3 regions of the Bacillus sp. FAU20 genome follow, and region 2 is predicted to be linked to each of the others. Evidence: riboswitches for the same ligand, from Rfam matches in the RefSeq annotation. Region 2 holds a riboswitch; each other region holds the start of a gene.
The links. Region 2 has a riboswitch for thiamine pyrophosphate ahead of AC0OM3_RS26180 (MTH1187 family thiamine-binding protein). Riboswitches for the same ligand answer to the same signal wherever they lie in the genome.
Positions count from the first base shown of each region.

Region 1: linked by a shared signal. The riboswitch ahead of tenA (thiaminase II) and the one ahead of AC0OM3_RS26180 (MTH1187 family thiamine-binding protein) in region 2 are both predicted to bind thiamine pyrophosphate.
Region 3: linked by a shared signal. The riboswitch ahead of tenA (thiaminase II) and the one ahead of AC0OM3_RS26180 (MTH1187 family thiamine-binding protein) in region 2 are both predicted to bind thiamine pyrophosphate.

Region 1 is NZ_JBVYHY010000027.1:407,187-414,427, forward strand. It holds gene AC0OM3_RS27750 (CBS domain-containing protein) at 1-289, shown strand, start outside; gene AC0OM3_RS27755 (DUF3965 domain-containing protein) at 611-1,762, shown strand; gene AC0OM3_RS27760 (hypothetical protein) at 2,003-2,335, opposite strand; gene AC0OM3_RS27765 (SH3 domain-containing protein) at 2,341-3,495, opposite strand; TPP riboswitch at 3,765-3,877, shown strand; TPP riboswitch at 3,938-4,041, shown strand; gene tenA (thiaminase II) at 4,126-4,821, shown strand; gene AC0OM3_RS27775 (ABC transporter ATP-binding protein) at 4,790-5,539, shown strand; gene AC0OM3_RS27780 (ABC transporter permease) at 5,539-6,291, shown strand; gene AC0OM3_RS27785 (ABC transporter substrate-binding protein) at 6,288-7,241, shown strand, end outside.
Region 2 is NZ_JBVYHY010000027.1:95,267-102,507, forward strand. It holds gene AC0OM3_RS26175 (non-ribosomal peptide synthetase family protein) at 1-2,500, shown strand, start outside; TPP riboswitch at 2,553-2,654, shown strand; gene AC0OM3_RS26180 (MTH1187 family thiamine-binding protein) at 2,756-3,076, shown strand; gene AC0OM3_RS26185 (ABC transporter permease) at 3,048-3,821, shown strand; gene AC0OM3_RS26190 (ABC transporter substrate-binding protein) at 3,818-4,816, shown strand; gene AC0OM3_RS26195 (ABC transporter ATP-binding protein) at 4,813-5,562, shown strand; partial or broken gene AC0OM3_RS26200 (P-loop NTPase family protein) at 5,559-5,753, shown strand; gene AC0OM3_RS26205 (glycosyl hydrolase family 18 protein) at 6,197-7,241, opposite strand, start outside.
Region 3 is NZ_JBVYHY010000026.1:738,310-745,550, reverse strand. It holds gene AC0OM3_RS25600 (DUF3937 domain-containing protein) at 292-555, opposite strand; gene tenA (thiaminase II) at 953-1,642, opposite strand; TPP riboswitch at 1,770-1,875, opposite strand; gene AC0OM3_RS25590 (D-alanine--D-alanine ligase) at 1,949-2,863, opposite strand; gene pdxR (MocR-like pyridoxine biosynthesis transcription factor PdxR) at 2,868-4,316, opposite strand; gene AC0OM3_RS25580 (homoserine dehydrogenase) at 4,406-5,431, opposite strand; gene AC0OM3_RS25575 (esterase/lipase family protein) at 5,519-6,760, opposite strand; gene AC0OM3_RS25570 (DUF3914 domain-containing protein) at 7,040-7,241, shown strand, end outside.

The DNA of each region.
Region 1 (7,241 bases), 310 kb from region 2:
TGTTGGGCTTGTTACTGATCGAGATTTAGTCGTTCGAGGGATTGCTGAAAAACATCCTGGATCTAATAAAATTACAAATGTGATGACAACAAATATTATCTCAGTTTCTCCAAATGATTCTATTGAAAAAGCTACAGAGCTAATGGCACAGCATCAAATTAGACGATTACCAGTAGTTGATAGTGGTCAACTTATTGGCATGTTAGCACTAGGAGATTTAGCTATAAGGGAATCAGCAGATGATCAAGCTGGATTTGCCTTGAGCGAAATCTCAGAGCATACAGAGTAAATTGAAACTTTCATTAACCGAGAGTCTGATGGTCACTCATAAAGAGCTAAATTATATATAAAGTTCAGATACATTATTCTAGCATATATGGATTAAACTAATATGTTAGCGTGATGTATCTGAGACATTATATAATAAGTATGTGGTTAATAATTTCGACAGTTTTTTAAAATTTGTTATTCTTCATTTTTAATAAGAGAAAAGATGATATACTGATAGATATAAGTATTATGAGAGATTTTGAATATAACAATATTAATTTTTAGTGGCGCGATAATAAATTAATATTTCCTACATAGATGAAAAGGGAAGGGGAATTATATGAAGGCTGTACAGGGCGATCCAAATTGGAATTTGGTTACAGATACATATATAGAACCAAATAATTTCGCTGAATTATTTTCTTTGCTTGTACCTTGTCACCCAAAAGGTGAGGGGAAAGAACGAACTATATTAGTATGGAAAGAGAAAGAATTTTATAAAGAAGAAAATTTAGCGTCATTTATCGTATATGGCATGAATAAAGCAAAGAAATTACCGCAGTTTCATAAAGATGAAATTCCAACTTTAGTGCGTATTCTTCGCTTATGCCAAGAGATTGGTTGGTATGAAGAGGCAAATGATTTTATGATAGCGCAAGGATTAGCTGAGTTTGTTCATACTTCATTGGAATATGAAACATGGGATCTTTTGACGCAATCAGTTGCTTTAAATTATTTAATTATTAAATATCGTATAGGTGAATTGACAGATAGGGATATTGAAATTTGGGATAGAGTTAAATTTAATGAGAAGTGTATAACCGATTGTAAACATTTATTATCTCATAAAGAAGTATTGGAATTTACATTCTTTTATATGTGCAAGAGAGCGAAATCATTATCAAAAGAGCAATTAAATAGTGATATGATGAGTTTAGCGATGTATTGTAATACTTTTGTATATGATTTGTATACACATGATTTATTACGGAAATATCGTAAGTGTACAGATTTCCTATCATATTATGGACCTAGTCAGGCAGTTTTAGCATGTCAAAGAGCTGTATTATCTCAAATTTCCGATCGCTTAGACCCATTAAAGACAACGCATGTAGATGATTATTTATATGTGATGAAAGAAATGATGGAGCATATGACGATAGGAGTAATGGATCGATACGGTCATTTTATTGGAAAGCTACTATCTTATGTGCCATTTTTCGAAATGATACAAGTTCCACAGCATGCATATTATTGTGAAGAATTACTGTATATTTGTAAGGGCATTGAATATAAAGAAGAAATACTACGCAATTATATATTTATACAATTACATGATTGTTTACCATCATTCTTTAGGCTATTTCTTAAAAATAAGCGTTACGCAACGATTCATGATATTCTTTTCTATTGGTGCGATGACGAACAACGAATGAGTTTAGAGAAAAAATATAATCTGAGCTTTATTTATGAAAAATATGCTTGTGGATAAACAATATTTTCGATATGAAAAATTCATATAAATTAAAAAGGATCTCCAGTTTATGTGAGATCCTTTTTTGTTAGTAAAACAAGGAGAAAGTGATTAAGACAAGAAAAAGCATTCCATATAGGAGGAGTTGTGCAGTATAACTTCCTTGTATACCAAAAAAAGTATTGGTTTTCTTATACAAATTCAATATGTATTTTATTGGAGTATCTTTGAAAGATTGGTACACAGTGTCTCCTCTTTCTAAGCTTCTTGTTTTTGTTTTTGGTTATAAGGGACATTAATATATCTAGCTACAAATAATAAAACAGCCATAAAGAATACTGGAAATACAGTAGATAAATAAAAGCCATTACTAATTATATTTGTTATGAGAGCACTTAAAAGAAAAATAGCATTATAAATATGGGCAATTTTTTGTTTTAGTTGCACTTGAAATGATTCCATCATAATTTCTAATGCAACAAAAGCAATAATAATAGATAAAAATACAATGTTTGTATTGTAAATGATTAAACAACAGATTAAACCTAAAAAGGCTACGTATTCAATTATAAGAGGTATATTGCGTGGCATACAATTTACCTAACTAAATATGGCAGTGGATTTACTGCATTTGTTTTTTCAAAATTCCATTCTCCATTATGTAATTCAAAATGAAGATGTTGCCCGTATGAATGACCTGTGTTTCCCATATGACCTATTAATTGTCCAGTTTGTACTTGATCACCAGCTTGTACAGTGCGATCCTTCATATGAGCATAAACAGTTGTATATAATTTCCCATTGATTTGATGCGCAATGAAAACAACATTGCCATAGCTAGCTGAATAATAAGATTTCACAACTTTACCTGCAGCAGCAGCTTGGATAGAGACGTTTCCTGGAGCGGCAATATCTATACCATAATGCATTTGTTCCCAGCGTATATCAAAGGTTGAGCTAATTCTTCCTTGAGCGGGGAATTTGAAAGCAGCTGGAATTGATGAAGGCTGATCTGTTTTAGCTTGTGGTTGATTTTGTACTACATAGTGTTTTGCTACATATCCGTATCCTGTGCCAAAACGAATTTTATACCAAGTTCCTACAGTTTCTACTACTTGTACTTGTGTACCGTTTTGTAATGAACCGAGTAGAGCGCTACTTGTACTAGCGTTGCTACGTACATTTAGATTAGGTGTTGCAACGGTATATTTTGTATTATTTTGAACGGTGATTCCTTTTACTAAGGGTTGTGAACCATTAGAGATGAATGCTTTTTGTACGTAACCTGTTTGGCCATTATGTGAGATTTTATACCATTCGCCTTGATCTTCTTGAACGGTAATAAACTTGCCATTTGGTAATACATCTAAAATGGAAGATTCTAAATTAGGTTCAGAGCGAACGTTTAATGCATTAGCATTAACGATGTATTGATCATTAGATTGAAGTTTGTTTTTTAGTAAAATAGCATCTTTTTGTACATAACCTACTTTATTATGAACAGATACTTTATACCAACCATTAGTTGTTTCAAGGATGTTCACTTTTGTATTAAAGCGAATTGTATCAATTGATGTGCTTTTTACGTTATCTTCTGTATGTAATGCTACTTGATCGACTTTGACATACCCAGTTTTAATATTAGATAATTGTTCAGCGTTTGCTTTTTGTACATTTGTTTCACCCATAGAAGGAAGTAAAGAAGCAATCGCTACAGTAGTTGCTGTTAAAGCAGTAGCTTTCATATTCATGGAATAGAGACCTCCTCTAGTTGTATAGTTGTAATTTTATTATAGTATAAAGATATAATATAGTGGGTGTATTCACATAAATGTAATATGAAATCAATATAAAAATAAATTTTTTGAGGATAATGATTCCTTTTTATACAATTAATTGGTGTTTTATTTTCTAAAATAGAATGTATGTATTGTATAACTTCGATATTATGTTGATAATTAAGAAAATTAAAAAAGTTGATGATGTCTTATTACGGTGTTATACTGACAGTGATAATTTTATAGTTTGCTAGGAGAGCTGGTGTTGCCAGCTGAGAGTAAGACCTTAAGTCTTTGATCCTTTTTATTACCTGATCTAGATTATGCTAGCGTAGGGAAGCAATTCGGACACTAATAATGAGTCCCCGTTTCTTTGCGTATAGAAACGGGGCTTTTTTATTTGAAAATTTCATATTGAAACCACTAGGGGTGCTTGTTGTGCTGAGAGAGGAATAATCCTTAACCCTTATAACACCTGATCTAGGTAATACTAGCGAAGGGAAGTGGAACAACGAATAAATTATAATTTTATTGGCTGTAACCACTTCTTATATAGAGAAGTGGTTTTTTATTTATATACACATACTGGAAGGGGATAGAGAAATGAAATTTTGCGATAGATTATTAGAAACTGTACAACCAGTTTGGGAGATGAGTCATAATCATCCATTTGTAGTAGGTATGGGGGATGGTACGTTAGAAAAAGATAAGTTTCAGTATTACATTATTCAAGATTATTTATACTTGTTAGATTATGCAAAGTTATATGCTATCGGTGTTGTAAAGGCAACGAATCCACAAGTTATGGGGAAATTTGCTGAACAAATTGATGGAATATTAAATGGAGAAATGACAATCCATAAACAGTATGCAAAAAGACTTGGAATTTCTATAGAGGAGATAGAGTCTGCAAAGCCATCTGCTAAAAATTTAGCTTATACAAATTACATGATGTCTGTATCTCAAAATGGCACACTTGCAGAATTAATAGCAGCACTTCTTCCGTGTATGTGGAGCTATTGGGAGATTGGAAAGCGTTTAAATGATATTCCGGGAGCAAGGGATCATGAATTCTTTGGTGAGTGGATTCAAGGATATAGTTCTGAAGAATACGGCAACCTCTGTATTTGGTTAATAGATTTATTAAATGAAATGGCAGTTGGAAAGTCTGAAAAAGAGCTTGACCGATTAGAGGAGATTTTCCTATATTCCAGTCGATTTGAATATTTATTCTGGGATATGTCCTATCGTAAGGAGATGTGGGGATTTGAGGAGCAAGAACATACTACAATTTCATAATGTTTGTTTTCATTATGATGAGAAACCAATCATCAATGAATTAAATGCTTCTATACAAGATAAAGAGTTTGTAAGTATTATCGGACCGAGTGGATGTGGGAAAAGTACTTTATTTCGCCTTATTACAGGTTTAGAAGAAGTAAGTACTGGTCAGATAGAGCTGATAGAAACAAAGAGCCATCCTGTAGGGTATATGCCTCAAAAAGATATGCTCTTGCCGTGGAGAACGATTATTGAGAATGCTGCTTTGCCATTAGAATGCCAAGGCGTGCCGAAGAAAGAAGCACAAGTAAAGGCAAAGGAACTATTGCATAAATTTGGTTTACAAGGGTATGAGACAAAATATCCGAAAGATTTATCTGGGGGTATGAGACAACGTGTATCTTTTATTCGAACTTTATTAACAGGCGGGGAGATATTGTTATTAGATGAGCCGTTTAGCGCGTTGGATGCTTTAACGAAGGCATCTTTGCAAGAATGGCTGTTTGAACAATGGAAAGAGTGGGAAAAAACAATTTTATTTATTACTCATGATGTGGAAGAAGCATTGTTTCTTTCTAATCGAATTTTAGTAGTGGAGCAGCAGCCGATAACTACTTTGACTGAGCGGATAGTGCCGCTTGATCATAACAGAACACGAAAAGATTTATATAAACCGGAAGTATTGGCGCTGAAAGATGAGCTTCTTAGTATGTTACAAAGGCAGGTACTCGTATGATGAACCGGTTGAAGGAGCTATTACCTGCTCTTACACTTTCTAGTATCTTACTTGCCCTTTGGGAAGTAGGAGCAATAATTGTAGATGAAATGTACATTTTACCGTCACCGTCTGCAATTGTAATGAAGATATGGAAACTAAAAGATATATTATTTACGGTTCATTTGCCGGCAACATTATATGTCGTTTTAATAGGTGTGGCAATTTCTATCGTACTTGGGGTAGGGCTAGCGATGTTAATGAATGCGAGTACATGGATGGAGAGAGCATTTTATCCATTATTAGTCGCTTCACAAACGATTCCTATTACAGCGCTTGCTCCGCTCTTCGTTTTATGGTTTGGATATACGATTTGGAGTAAAGTCGTTGTTACGGTTTTAATTACGTTTTTCCCGATTGCGGTCAATACGTATGATGGACTACGCAGTACGAAAAAAGAATGGGAAGAGCTTTTAGTTACATACGGGGCAACGAAAAAAGATGTTTTTCTTAAATTAAAATTGCCGTCTGCTCTTCCTTATTTTTTCTCAGCTTTAAAAATCGCAGTTCCGCTTAGTGTAATTGGGGCAGCAATTGGTGAATGGCTCGGTGCACAAGCTGGGCTAGGATATTTCAGTAAAAGAATGATGACGCAGTTAGACGGAGCAGGTGTATTTGCACCCATTGTATTGTTATCGTTATTAGCTATTTTCTTCGTCATACTTATTTCGATATTAGAAAAGAAATTCATTAGTTGGAGGAAGCATTCATGAAATTATTAAAACGCATCTTTGTGTTTACATTATTAGTTGCAATGATTGCTGGATGTTCTAGTAATTCAGCATCAGATAAGAGTAAAAAAGAAAAAGAAATAACGGTCATGCTTGATTGGTACCCAAATGCGGTACATAGCTTTATTTATGCAGCAATTGAAAAAGGCTACTTTAAAGAAGAAGGTGTAAAGGTGAATATTAAATTCCCTTCCAATCCGACTGACCCATTAACTTTAGCAGCTGCAGGAAAAGTAACGGTTGGCCTATATTATCAACCAGATGTTGTTATGGCAAAAGCAAACGAACAAATTCCAGTGAAAACAATTGGAGCTGTCGTACGTTCCCCATTAAATCATGTTGTATCACTGAAGTCAGCAGGCATTCAATCGCCAAAAGATTTAGAGGGGAAAACAGTGGGATATTCTGGAACACCTTTAAGTGAGATGTATTTAAAAACGATGGTAAAAGAAGCTGGTGGTAATCCAGATACAGTGAAAGTAGTCGATGTTGGCTTTGATTTAGTACCAGCATTAATTACGAAAAAAGTGGATGCGGTAACAGGGGCATACATTAACCATGAAGTACCTGTTATGCGTCATGAAGGTCATGAACCAGCGTACTTTAATCCAGCAGATTATGGTGTACCGAATTATCATGAGCTTGTATTTGTAACAGGTGATAAAACGTTGAAAAAAGATAAAGAAGCGTTGCAAGCCTTCTTACGTGGTACGAAAAAAGGCTATGATTTCATGAAGAAAAATCCAGATGAAGCATTAAATATTTTATTAAATCATCAAGAAAAAGAAAACTTCCCACTTGTGCCAGAAGTTGAAAAGGAAAGTATGAAAATTTTATTAGAGAAGATGGAAACGAAAGATGAGCCATTCTTATCAGATTCAAAAGAGTCTTGGGAGAAACAAAATAAGTGGCTGAAGGACAAAGGAATGACA
Region 2 (7,241 bases):
ATCTGGTTCAACAGGGAATCCAAAGGGAACGATGTTAGCACATAGAGGCGTTGTTAATCTGTATACTTGGATGAAAAAGCAATATGAATTGACAGAAGAGGATGTATTTGCCCAATTTCCTTCCTTTAGTTTCGATGCCTCTGTATGGGAGTCATTTGCTTCTTTATTCTGTGGAGGAAACTTGTATGTATTATTAGAGGAAGAGCGATTGTCTGTAGAAGCATTTGCACATGCAATCTATAAAGTGAAAGCAACTTCGATCTTGGCATTAGCAACAATTTTTGTTCGACAAGTAGCAACGTATTTAGCAGAAGAAGATATATATAAGCTAGCTTCCCTAAAAAGAATTGCGATTGGCGGTGAAATGTTGCCTGTAGAGGTTATTAAATTGTGGAGAGAAAGAATAGGTACAAATGTTGAAATTCATAATGTATACGGACCGACAGAATGTACTGTAGTGACGACAACTTATAAAATACCTAGTCAGTTAAATGAGGATGTTGCGAGTATTCCCATTGGTAAACCATGTTCTAATTATCAAGTTATGATTTTGGATGAGAATATGAATCTTTGTCCAATTGGTGTACCTGGTGAATTATATATAGATTCAGTAGGATTAGCAAAAGGCTATTTTAATAAACCTAATAAAACAATTGAAGCTTTTATTCCGAACCCTTTTAATCCTATAGTTAATATATATAAAACAGGTGATATCGTTAAGTTGCTAGAGGATGGAAATATAGAGTTTTTACATCGGAAAGATGATCAAGTAAAAATTAGAGGACATCGTATTGAACTAGGAGAAATCCAAAGTAAAATTTTTCAAAATCATAATATAAAAGAAAATGCTGTTTTTGCTAAGAAGAGTAAGGAAGGTAGCCAATATTTAATCGCGTTCTATACAACTTTAAATAAAAAAGAAATACCAGAATTAGTTTATCAGTTACAAGAGCAATTACCAGATTATATGGTGCCATCTAAACTAATTTATATTAATGAATTACCACTTACACCTAATAAAAAGATTGATGTTAAGAAGTTAGCTCAGTTAGAAGAAAAGTATGAACCGGTTCGTCTACAAGAATATGTTGCACCTTCTAATAAAGCAGAAAAACAAATAGCGAATGCTTGGGCGAAAGTATTAGGAATTTCAAAAGTTGGAGTGCATGATGATTTCTTTACAATTGGTGGACATTCATTGAAAGTATTACGAGTCTTAACATTGTTAAAAGAAGATTTCTCACATTTAACAATTCAAGATTTCTTTAAAGAAAGAACGATATATGGATTAGCTCGAATTGAGCGAGAAGTAAAAGTAGAGAAAGAAGAAGTATTTCGTGAATATAAAGTGATTCACGAACCGGATACTATTACGTATGCAAACGTTTTGGAAGAAACCCAGATTTCAAATGTCTTTTTAACAGGAGCTACTGGTTATTTAGGATCACACATATTATATGAATTGCTAAGAGATACATCTGCTACTATTTATTGTTTAGTAAGACCAACCAAAGATGTGCAGCAAAGAATTATAGATACATTAACAGGTTACTTTAATGATATATGTGAAGAATGGTTACAGCGTATACAGGCCGTAGCTGGCGATCTAGGAGAAGAGTATCTTGGGATGAGCGAAGAAGAATTTATGTTCATCAGTTCTAAGATGGATACGATAATTCATTGCGGTGCAGATGTAAGACATTTTGGAGATGTAAAACAATTTGAAAATATAAATGTACAAGGGACTAGCCGTATGCTAGCATTAGCGGAAAAAGGCGCTACATTCCATTTTATTTCTACAATTGGTATCCCGTTAGAATTAGCGGTAGATCAATGGGATACATACATGAAAACTGGTGATTTTAATTACAGTGTAGACTTAGAGAATGTATATTCAAATAGTAAACTACAAGCGGAAAACATTGTTCGTGAAGCAATGAAAAATGGTTTGCGTGGAAATATTTATCGTGCAGGTAATTTAGCATGTCATTCAGAAACAGGTTCGTTCCAACAAAATATTGAAGGAAACGCATTTTATCGTCTTATTAAAACAATGCTATTAATTGGGAAAGCACCAAATGTGAAGTGGAAAGTTGATTTCACACCAATTGATTTTGCTAGTAAATCAATTGTATCGTATTTACAAGATGCGCAAATTGTAGGAGAGACGTTACATATTTGTCATCCACATCAAATTGAGTTTGAACAATTTATACAGCTAATTGGAGAGTGTGGATACAATCTTGAAATGGTTCCACTTTCAGAATATGAAAATGCCGGACTTGAATTAGCAAAGGGAAATGAAGTAATAGCAGAGTTAATTGCTTCTCAAGTTGCAGGAGATGGAGCACAGCAATCTGAAATTGTAATGGGGACGCGTAGAACGAATGAATGGATTAAGAAAAAAGAATTGAAAGTACCAGCAATTAATAAAGAATTTATACAGCAGTTATTAGCTTATGGTGAAAAAGTTGGATATTTTCCAAAAATAATGAAATGATTATGCATGCTTTTGTTTGTTCAATAAAATAAATCATGCTACAATGAAAACGAATTAAGGACCGGGGAGCCAATTGGCTGAGAGGATGTAAGTAAACATCGACCCTCAACCTGATCTGGATAATGCCAGCGTAGGGAGTTACTTAAAGTGATGTAGCATATGTTATTCTATAATAACTTGCATACAAGGCTTTCCTACGCAGTAGGAAAGCCTTTTCTTATTTTTGAAATTTAATTTTATAAGGGGGATTTTATTATGTCACAACAAGTTACAATGTCATTTTCAGTAGTACCACAAGCGAAAACGAAAGATGTATATTCTGTTGTCGATAAAGCAATTGAAGTTGTGCAACAATCGGGAGTTCGTTATGAAGTAGGGGCAATGGAAACAACTTTGGAAGGAGAATTAGATGTACTTCTTGATGTCGTTAAACGTGCACAACAAGCTTGCGTCGATGCTGGAGCAGAAGAAGTGATTACTTCTATTAAAATCCATTATCGTCCAAGCACTGGTGTAACGATAGATGAAAAGGTTTGGAAGTACCGTGATGAATATGCAAAACCAGAAGCAATCTAAACTTATTACAACTATTTGGCTTATCCTTCTCATTGCGATATGGGAAGGATCTGTTTCATTATTTAAAATCGAACCGTGGATTTTACCAAAGCCTTCTGCCATTGTTCAAGAATTAATTGGGATGAAAGATTTACTATTACCAAATACGATGCAAACACTGCAGGAAGTTATAATTGGACTATTCTTTGCAATTTTATTGGGGACGAGCATCGCAATTATTATGGACGTTATACCGTTATTTCGTATTTTAATAAATCCATTGCTCGTTATTTCGCAAACAATTCCAATTGTTGTACTTGCACCACTATTTATTATTTGGTTTGGATATGGGATGTTGCCGAAAGTAATGGTCGTAATACTCGTTTGTTTCTTCCCAATTGCGCTTAGTATTTTAGAAGGTTTTCAAACAGTAGATAAAAACATGTTGAAGCTGTTACAAACAATGAAGGCGACGAAATGGCAAGTTTACCAGAAAGTAAAATTTCCAGCAGTGCTTCCATACTTTTTCTCAGGCTTAAAAATTGCAGTTACATATAGCGTAATGGGGGCAATTATCGGAGAATGGCTCGGTGCAAGTGAAGGATTAGGCGTTATGCTTACGAGGGCTACAAAATCTTTTTTGACTGCCCGAGTATTTGGTGTTGCAGCAATCATCGTTATGGTGACATTGTGCCTGTATTTTATCGTAGAGTTTATGGCAAGAATAACAGCACCATGGATATATAGAAAGGACGGCAGAAAATGAAAAAAGGTTTGAAAGTTATGTTAGCTGCCTTAGTAGCGGTAGGTGTGGCTGGATGTAATCCGGCGAAGAAAGAAGAAAGTAAAAGTAAAGATCAAAAAGTAAAAGTAGTATTAGATTGGTTTCCAAATACGAATCATACTGGCTTATATGTAGCACAAACGAAAGATTATTACAAAAAGCAAGGATTAGATGTAGAAATTATTCAACCGGGTGACAATGTAACAGCAGAGCAAATGATAGCATCAGGAAAAGCTGACTTCGCAATAAGCGCACAAGAAAATGTAACGTTGGCTCGTGTGGAAGGGATTCCTGTTGTATCTGTCGGAGCGATTATTCAGCATAACACTTCAGCATTTGCATCACTTAAGAAAGATAATATGACGTCACCGAAAGATTTTGAAGGTAAACGTTACGGCGGCTGGGGAGGACCAGCAGAAGAAGCGACATTAAAGACGATTATGGATAAGCATCAAGCTGATTTTAATAAAGTTGAAAAAATCATCTTAGGACAAACCGATTTCTTTAAATCAATCGGCCGTGATGCAGACTTTGAATGGATTTATTACGGATGGGATGGAATTGAAGCGAAGCGCCAAGGAAAAGAGTTAAATACGATTATGGTAAAAGACTTAGACCCAGCGCTTGATTTCTATAGTCCTGTTATTATTACGAGTGAAAAACATACGAAGCAAGATAAAGACTTTGTGAAAAAGTTTATGAGTGCAACAACAGAAGGTTATAATTTTGCAATTAAGGAACCGAAAGAAGCTGCTGATATTTTAATTAAAGCTGTTCCAGATGTAAATAAAGATTTAGTTCAAGAAAGCCAAAAATGGTTAAGTACGAAGTATCAAGATGATGCTAAAGCATGGGGAGTACAGAAGGAAGAAATTTGGACGAATTACATGAATTTCTTATATGACAACAAAGTTATTAAAAAGAAAATCGATGTAAAAGATGCTTTTACAAATGAATTCCTTCCAAGTGAAAAATGAGCGGATTACAAATAAAAAATATAGTGAAATCTTTCGATGGAAAGAATGTACTAGAGAAGATTAGTGCCTCTATACAAGAGGGAGAGTTTGTCTCCTTTGTAGGCCCGAGTGGTTGCGGGAAAAGCACATTATTAAACATGATTGCAAATGTTGAAAAACCAACAAGCGGGAATGTAACGTATAACGATAAGCAAGTACAAGAGCAAGATGTTGTTAGTTATATGCCACAACAAGATTTATTACTACCGTGGCGATCAGCTTTGCAAAATATCGTTCTTCCGTTAGAAATTGAAGGAAAGCCGAAAAAACAAAGACTGACAGAAGGAATGGAAGCATTAAAGCAGTTCGAACTAGATGAATATGCAGACCATTATCCAGATGAATTGTCTGGTGGTATGCGTCAAAGAATTAGTTTTCTGCGCACCTATTTATGTGAAAAGCCAATTATGCTGCTTGATGAGCCTTTTGGAAAGTTAGATGCATTTACAAAAATGGAAGTACATAGCTGGCTTTTAAACTCTTGGCATCAAGAGAAGCAAACAATCGTTATGGTGACACATGACTTAGATGAGGCAATCTTGCTGTCTGACCGTTTATTTATTTTATCTCAAAGACCAGCGTCAATAGTTGGCGAGGTACAAGTGAAATTACCTAGGCCGAGAACGATGGATATGTTAACATCACTCGAATTAAAAAAGGATAAAGAAGAGATTTTAAGTGTGTTAGCTCCTTATATGAAAAAATAGAAAAAGCTGATGTTTTAATTTTAGACGAACCGACTAATCATTTGGATGTAGAAACTAAGATGGCTTTACAGGAAGCGTTACAACAATACAAAGGAACGGTTTTAATTGTCTCACATGAACCTTCTTTCTATGAATCGTGGATAACAAAAGTATGGAATATAGAAGATTGGAATGCTGAACAATATGAATAAAGAAAAGGCATTAGCTTTTATGAGCTAATGCCTTTTCTTTGTGATTAACATGATTTTCGAGAACTCTTACATGAGAATTGTATGAAGAAGCACTCTTATGGTGCGCTTATAAGCGTGCTTTTTCTTTTGTTATATTTATAATAATACGAAAGCCTTTCCCTAACAGGTGACTATCTTTCTTTATATATATAGATAGTTCAAAATGGAATGAAAATAATTCCTATATGTAAAGGATAATATGGATATTATAGGAAGACAATAGAAATTAAAGGGAATTCATTTAAAATTCAAATGAACTTCATATAAACTTCATATATAAACTAAATATAATTATAATAGTTTATTTTATTTTTTTATTTTTCATAAAATTAAAAGTTTGAATTTAGGAGGTATTGCTCAAACCTAAATTCAAACTTTAGTGAAAGAATTAATGGATATTACGTCTAGTTTTCGCTAATTACGGCATTTAAAAGTTCGGCAGGATTACCCGTTCCTGCACCGCCAATTGTAATAGATCCACTAGGAGGAATTTCGCCATTCCATCCTGCGTTCGTAATTACATAATGGTTATTTGTTTTACTACTAATTTTAGAATCCCAAACTTGTGTTAAATTGCCGCTATAATCAAATTCTAATTTCCAATTTTTAATAGGAGTCGTTCCATTATTTTTGATTATAATCGAGAAGTTATAACCGCTGCCCCAATTCGAAGTGACTGAAAATGTAGCAGTGCCATTTCCATCAGGAGGTGTCGTATTAGCTTCATCCGTTTTGACAGTAAGAGCGGTAGGTTGTGATTTATTTCCAGCAGCATCTTCGGCAATTACTGAAAATGTGTATTCTGTATTAGGTTTTAAGTTTTTAATTGTAATGCTATTTGTTGTTGTACTCCATTTCTCTTCTCCAGCAGTAATTTCATATTCCGTAACTCCTACGTTATCAGTAGATGCAGTCCAGTTTAATTGAACTGAATTTGAATTTTTATTCGTAACTACAATGTTTTTAACATTCGTTGGTGGCTCAGTATCTTTTTGACTAATAGGTCCACCAAGTAATTCTTTTACTAGCGTATCAAGTAATTTTGGACCACTGCAACTATATTTTGGACTTGTACGGCAATCTCCGCTTAGTTCCCAAAACATTGCTCCACTTAAACCTTTCGTCTTTATATAGTCTGTTTTGTATTTCATAGATTCATTGTCATCGTAGCTAATAAATGTGCCTGTAGTTGCATTATATAAATAAGGTACTTTAGCTGTGTCATTCCAGTAGCGTACAAAACCATTTTTATTAACGTAATTGGCTGCTAAATCACCGTAATCATACACACCCGTGTCACCGGTAGAATAATCATCCCAAGTACCTTTAGAAGCAAGTTTCCCATCACTACCTGGTTTGCAAGGTTGATATTGTCCGTTATTTTCCTTGCCACAACTTTTCCAGCCACGTCCGTAAAAGGGTACGCCTAATACTAGTTTATCGACTGGA
Region 3 (7,241 bases), on a different contig from region 2:
GCTTTTACGGACAGCCCGATTGGTGGGATAAATAAAAATTAAAAAATATAAATTCTAGTTTCATATCTTTATACTTACTAAGTTCAATTAATTTCTCAATAATTATGGTGCCATTTCCTATATATTTCCGTCTGCCGCTTAGATTTTTCTGTACTATAAATGCCAACACCTCCTAGTAACCGGTTTCTATGATGGTTAAGAAATTTCTACAAAAAAAAGCCCTGATTAGGGCTTTTTTTTCTATTTCTCCAGCAAAACTCTCTATGAAATTGCTAATCAAAAAAGACACACTTAGATTGATGCGTCTTTTTGTGATGCCTCTTTTGTGAAATCATATAAAGCAATTGCGCCTAAAAGGACAAGTATACCTTGAGGAACATCTAGCAAAATAGTTTTCCAAATTTCTGGAATTACCCATTTGATATCTGCTGCTGTTTCAAGATATGTTTGGAAATAGCTTATTGTAAAATTAATTATCCCTAAAAACACAAACAAAGATAAACCAAATCGAATTAATTTCTTATTTGTAAACATATAACACCTCTCAAAATTCATTGGATATTCCTGCTTTTGCTTCTTTATATTTCCATATCCCTATATTTAATTTTAACACATAAAGAACTCAAAAAGATACAATATGCATATTTGCATATTGTATGAACAGCATTCCATGATGATTTAGAAATTCCCGTAAAGAAAAAGTAAATCCGTTACAATTAACAGAGCCGGTTTCTTTTCTTATTTAACTTCATACCACCAATCTTTACGTTCTTTGATTGTAAAATAAGTGTGACAGAATTTTATCCAGTTAATTCGTAGACAATTAAATGAGCTAACTTATCGATATTCTATTTCGCCATATCCGTAGCACTAATAACTTTACGCAAATTTAACAAGAAAAAATATATAGATAGGTATGATCCATACCTATCTATAACATTACTTCTATTCTTTATCCAATTACGTCTTTTACGTCTGTATCCACTGGCCACTTTTCTAATGTATAAGCCATTTCCCAAAATGAATATTCATATTGACTGCTAATAATAAAATGCTGTTTCATACGCTTGCGGTCTGCCTCTGTTACTTTTTCAGCGATAGTATCTAAACGTGTAATTTGTTCTTCAACTAGCGTACGGAACCAATCAGATCCATAAGCAGAAATCCATTCGTTATAAATTGGCTCTTCCGGCTGACACTCTTTTAAGCGTTCGCCAATTTCATAATACAACCAATAACAAGGTAAAATTGCTGCAATGATATCTCCTAAATGTCCTTCATAGGCAGCACGATACATATGTGAAGTATACGCATATGCAGTTGGCGCAGGAATAAAATTATCTTTTTCTTCTTTTGTTATCCCTAGCTTTTTAGCAAAATTCTCATGTAAAGATAACTCGGCCTCATATGTATTTTGAGCATGGTGTGCCATACGAGCTGTCGTCTCTAATTCAAGAGCTTTTGCAGCTCCTAAAGTTTGCACTCTAGCAAAATGACTCAAATAATATGAATCTTGAAGCACATAATAGCGAAAACTAGCTAAATCTAACGTTCCTTCACCAAGTTTTTTTACAAAGGGATGGTTAAAACTCGCTTCCCAAATTGAATCTACTTCTTTACGTAATGATTGTGAAAAAGTCATTTAAATCCCTCCAATAATGTATAAAATATAAGTATTTATCCACAATTATTAAAGCTGTAAAATAAAAAAACTTTCTTTACAGGCGTAAAGAAAGTGAAATTGACAGTATTTATTTACTCATTAAATAGCAACGTCTTTCCCACTTCCCTACGCTGGCATTAACCAGATCAGGTACTAAGAGTCTCAAAATCACATTTGATCTCAGCCTATAAAAGGCCCCCCTAGTGGATAAATATTTTATTTTTATAATGTATTCATCATAGCATACTTCGTGAAACTGTCAAAAGAATTAGTTATATAATTCCCTTAAAATCCTTCTTCTTTTCTAACTTTTAATGATGTTTCAATAATCATATCTAATAGTTTGCTATAACTAATTCCCGCTGCTTCTGCACTTTTTGGCAATAAACTTGATTGTGTCATCCCTGGTAATGTATTAATTTCCATTACATATGGAATTCCGTCCTTCACCATCATATCAACTCTTGCATAAACACTACATTTTAATGCTTTATAACAAGCAAGTGACGCTTTATTTACACGTTCCTTAATTTCTGCTGGAAGTTCGATAACTTCCTCAACTGTACTAGTATCATCATACTTTGCATTGTAGTCAAAAAACTCGGCTGCATGTCGAATTGAAACTATAGGTAACTGTTTTCCATCCAGAATTGAACATGTAATTTCATCACCTTTTATATACTTCTCAATTACTACTTCAGAATCCCATTCGAATACAGTTTCTAGCATTGAGATCAATTCATTTTTATTGTAAACGATTTTCACCCCGACACTCGATCCGCCAGAGTTTGGTTTTACTACTAATGGAAATCCTAACTTATCTAACTCATCAAGCTTTAGATCCTCCATTTTTGTAAGTTCAATCCAATCTGGTGTTTCTACACCTTCATAACGTAAAATCTTTTTCGAAATATTTTTATCCATACATATACTGCTAGATAACATATTACTTCCGCTATAAGGAATCCCTAAACTCTCCAGTGTTCCTTGAACTGTCCCATCTTCTCCGTATTTTCCGTGTAATGCGAGCAACGCAAAGTCAATGTCTTTCGCTTTTTCAATTAAATCCATTTTTTCATTTAATGTAATTGGAACTATTTCATATTTATTTTTATCTAAATGAGCAATCATTTCATTCCCCGTCATAATTGAAACTTGTTTTTCAGACGATACCCCGCCCATAATAACACCGATTTTCATTTTCTCAACTCCAAATTTCATTTTTTAATGTATCACCAATTATTTTAATTCCCCGAACTATTGCTTCTTCTTTCAAGCGCGAAAATCCTAATCGGAAAGTGTTCGCTCCTTCTCCATCAGAGTAAAAAACATCTCCAGGTGAAAACGTAACGCCTTTCTCATAACACTTTTGTAAAAGTGTGCGGGCGTTCATATGCTCTTCTAGCTCTATAAATAAATGAAGTCCACCATCTCCAGTCATTCTTTTAAAAGGAATGTACTGGTTACATGTCCCGACAGCTAACTCATATTTTTTCTTATAAACAGATCTTGCCTTTTTTAAATATTTTTCAAAATATCCCTCATGTAAATATTGAAACAGAACAGCTTGATCTAGCGTAGATGTGTGAATCGTTCTTGCTCTTTTTACGCTTTCTAAATAATGAATCAGCTCTTTATCTGCAATAATCCAGCCTACACGTAAACCAGGGAAAAGTACCTTTGAAAAGCTACTAATATAAATCACATTATTGCCAGCTCCAGCAAAAGTTAATAATGGAGCTAAATGTGAACCTGAATAACGTAGTTCTTCATTAAATCCGTCCTCTATAATAGGAACGTTGTATTTTGAGAATAACCTCATCAATTCCGTTCTTTTCTCTGAACTCGTAACAATACCAGTTGGATTATGATAAGAAGGAATTAAATAAGCAAAATCAAAATCTTTTTCACGCAAACTTTTTTCAACTTCATTCGTATCAATACCATCCTCATGCATATCAATCCCATGAACTTCAAGTCCATGTAAACGGAAAAGCTTAAGTGCAGCGTGGTGAGTTGGATTCTCACAAATGACACGACCGGATTTTTTTGATAAAGAAGAGAGTACAATATCCAATCCTTCTGTAAATCCATTTGTAATTAGAATATCTTTATTTGAAATGTCTACACCTTTCATTTCCATGTAATGAAGTAAATAATTCATTAACGGTCTATATCCCTTTGCATATCCGTAGTTCAATACGATGTCCCCTTCAATGGACATACGAGTAAGAAAAGCTCTTTTGAAATTTTCAACATCAAATAGCTTCTCATCCGGGGCTATACTATTAAAAACAATCATTCCCTTTTCCCAACGAACACCATGTTTCATTAAATCTAATTCATCCGCTAATGCGGTCACTGTATTAAGTTTATTTTTCCAATCTATTTCAACAGACGAAGTGTTAGATATATCCACCTTCGCAACAAAGTTCCCTTTTCCTTTAACTGCATAAATGAGTCCTTCTTGCTCTAAATCTGCATAAGCAGCGAGTACAGTGTTTCTACTCACGCTTAGTAATTCACTTAGTTCTCTTGTTGATGGAATTTTTTGATCCCCGAGCAAATGCCCTTTCATAATCATCTTCTTCAAATAATCTTTCAATTGAATATAAACGGGACGATCTTTAACAACTTTAAAATCCTTAAACAATTTCTTCCCCCCTGCAATCATTTTTGCATATTTATTTCATTCTCAAAAGGTCCACGACATATGTATTTTTTATAAAGGGCGGTACAGTCTTACAAATCTTTTCGATATAAGTTAATTACATCTTTTAAAGCTGCAGCTGCAGCGCCTCTTGGATTAGAAGCCCCACCAATTGTAGTAACTTGTCCCATCGTATCTGTAAAGAACGTAATTCCTTTTTCAGTTCCATTTACTTTTGCTAACGGATGTTTTTTTTCTATTTGGCACGGTTCAACATTTAAATTGATATTGCCACCCTCATCCTTATATGTTGATGCTATTAATTTAATAATTTTATGTTGTTCCTTAGCATTTCGAATTTGCTGTTTTGTAACGTGCTCGATTCCTTTTATATGTATATCAGTAAGTGTTTTCTCTGTTTCCATTAAGCGGTTTGTCAAAAGTAACAATTTACACGCACTATCTGAACCACTTATATCTAATATAGGGTTTGTCTCAGCAATTCCTTTATTTTGTGCTTCTTTCAGTGCTTCTTCAAATGTCATATCTTCCTCATACATTTTCGTAAGAATATAATTAGTTGTTCCATTTAATATTCCTTCTATTTTTTCAATACTACAACCAGCTAAACTAAATTGTCCGATATCTAGTGTCGGTAGTGCAGCGGCTGTTGCACCGCTATATCGAATTCGTACATTTGCGCCTCTTGCTGCTTCATTTATTTCTCTCCAGTTTGTAACGAGCGCACCTTTAGAAATTGCTACTATATCCATCTGTTTCTCAATCGCTTGTTTCATATATTGTTTCCCTGGATTTCCATCTTTAAGATTTGTAACTGTTGATTCTACCAATACAGTACCACTTATGCTAGTTGTTGCACGTTCCTTCGGATGATACTCTAAATATTTTTCAATTGCAGCGGTACCGCCACCATACATTAATAAATGATGAAGTGATAAGCCGTCTTCATTATGTATTGCAATATTTCTCCCTAATACGCCACTTACAACTAATTGAATCCCATATGTTTCATATATATATGAATATTTTTCATTTAATAATTTTATAAACTCTCTGCCTACTGTTCCGTATCCTGATAATACAACTTGAATTTTCATAATATCCCCCCATATTTTTCTACCAAATCCCTCTTTCAATATAATATAAAGCGCTCTCGAATTCCATCGAGAGCGCTTTATTATTACCTATTTCGGTAAACGTGATAGCTTTTCAGCAATTGTTCTATAAAACTCTTGAATGCTAGAAAAACCTAACGAGTCTGAAACACTTAACCCTACCATGTCGAGATGGTCCCAATTCGCTTTCGTTTCGATATGATTCCATTTTCCAATCTGTAATGACTCATTATTATTTACAGTAACATTAGAAGATGGTGCAATCATAGAATTTGTATTTACTACACCATCATTTTGCCACCAAGAAGTATCAACTAGCGGACGGTTTTCTTCATATCTCGCATAAGAACCTAAGAAAAATGCATTTCCCATTAACACTTTATTCATCGTTATATGAGGCAAATGTAAACCTGTTATAGGTGCTGCTTGTGATGCATGTCCACTATAGGATAAATAATACACATCTGGTTGCGTCTTTACCCAATTATTTAACTTCTTTGCACCATCTGTACTTAAATCCCATTGACTTATATCTTTTGTATTTTTCCAAAGTGAACTATTTAGAATACGATTACTATATTGGAAAAAGGACTCTCCAGCATTCTTCTTTATACCCCATTGATCCAATTTAAAATCATATAATGATAAATTATTGTTTCCCCCAAAGCTTGCAGCTGTAATGAGTAAATCTTTAACAAACGGCAGTAGAAGACTACCATCCGCAAGTGTTGTACCGTTGTGAGGGGTTGCTAATGTTGTAACACTATGAACATATGATTTTCCGCCTTCAAATAGTGGTGATATTTTGGTGTCTGGATGATTTTTCACATAATTCTTTTCTTCAAAACTACCTTCTTTTAATAGCTGTACTAATGTTCTAATCGTTTGTCCACCCATGCTATGTCCAACTAAATGAACTTTATTTGTTTCACTCCAATTCGGCGCAAAACCACTATAAGTTCTGCCAAAACGATTATGTCCATGTTTCTCAGCATGTACTGCACCATAGTCTACTGTCCCACCGCTAATTTGTGCATACAATTCACATGCACGATCCCAGTTACTAGAAACAGGTCCAACAGCTGCGGTATGTACCGTATAACCATTTCGTTTCAAATCTTCCTGTATATCATAAACACCACCCCAATATTTTACGCCAAGCATTTCTTCTCTACCCCATCCAGCAAATCCATTCACCAATATGATAGGATAATTATTTTGCTGCCTCTCTTCAGCGTATGATATTTTCGCTGCGAATGAACATACGGTCACTAATGCAAAAAAACATATTTTTAAAAATAACTTCCCCATATTTTCTCCCCCCTAATAAAACGTTTACATTTTTCTTTTTAAAAAATTAACAGAATAATTTAACAACTTAAACATAATGTAAAGTATTTTATATACGTTGTATATATAGAAAACATATACAAATGTTGATAAATATTAATTCAAGTAAATATTTACTTTTTACAATATAACTTGTAAATCTATTTATTAGGATTTATAATTAGATATAGTTTCCTCATGTTAAAAAGATTTAAAAATCATAAGAAAACTAATCTCATTGCTTGAAAAGGAGGAAAAAGCATGCAAATTGGATCAAATATTCATACATTATCTCAACCTACTAAAATAACTCCATCTACTCTTGAGCATAATATTATCTCTTCTAGTAAACTTGAAAGTAAGAAAGTAAATGATCCTATCAAGTTTGATATTCGTTCATCTGAAAAAGAAATGAAACAGCCTGAGCATAAATTTAATGAATTAGATTTATGGAAGATGTTAA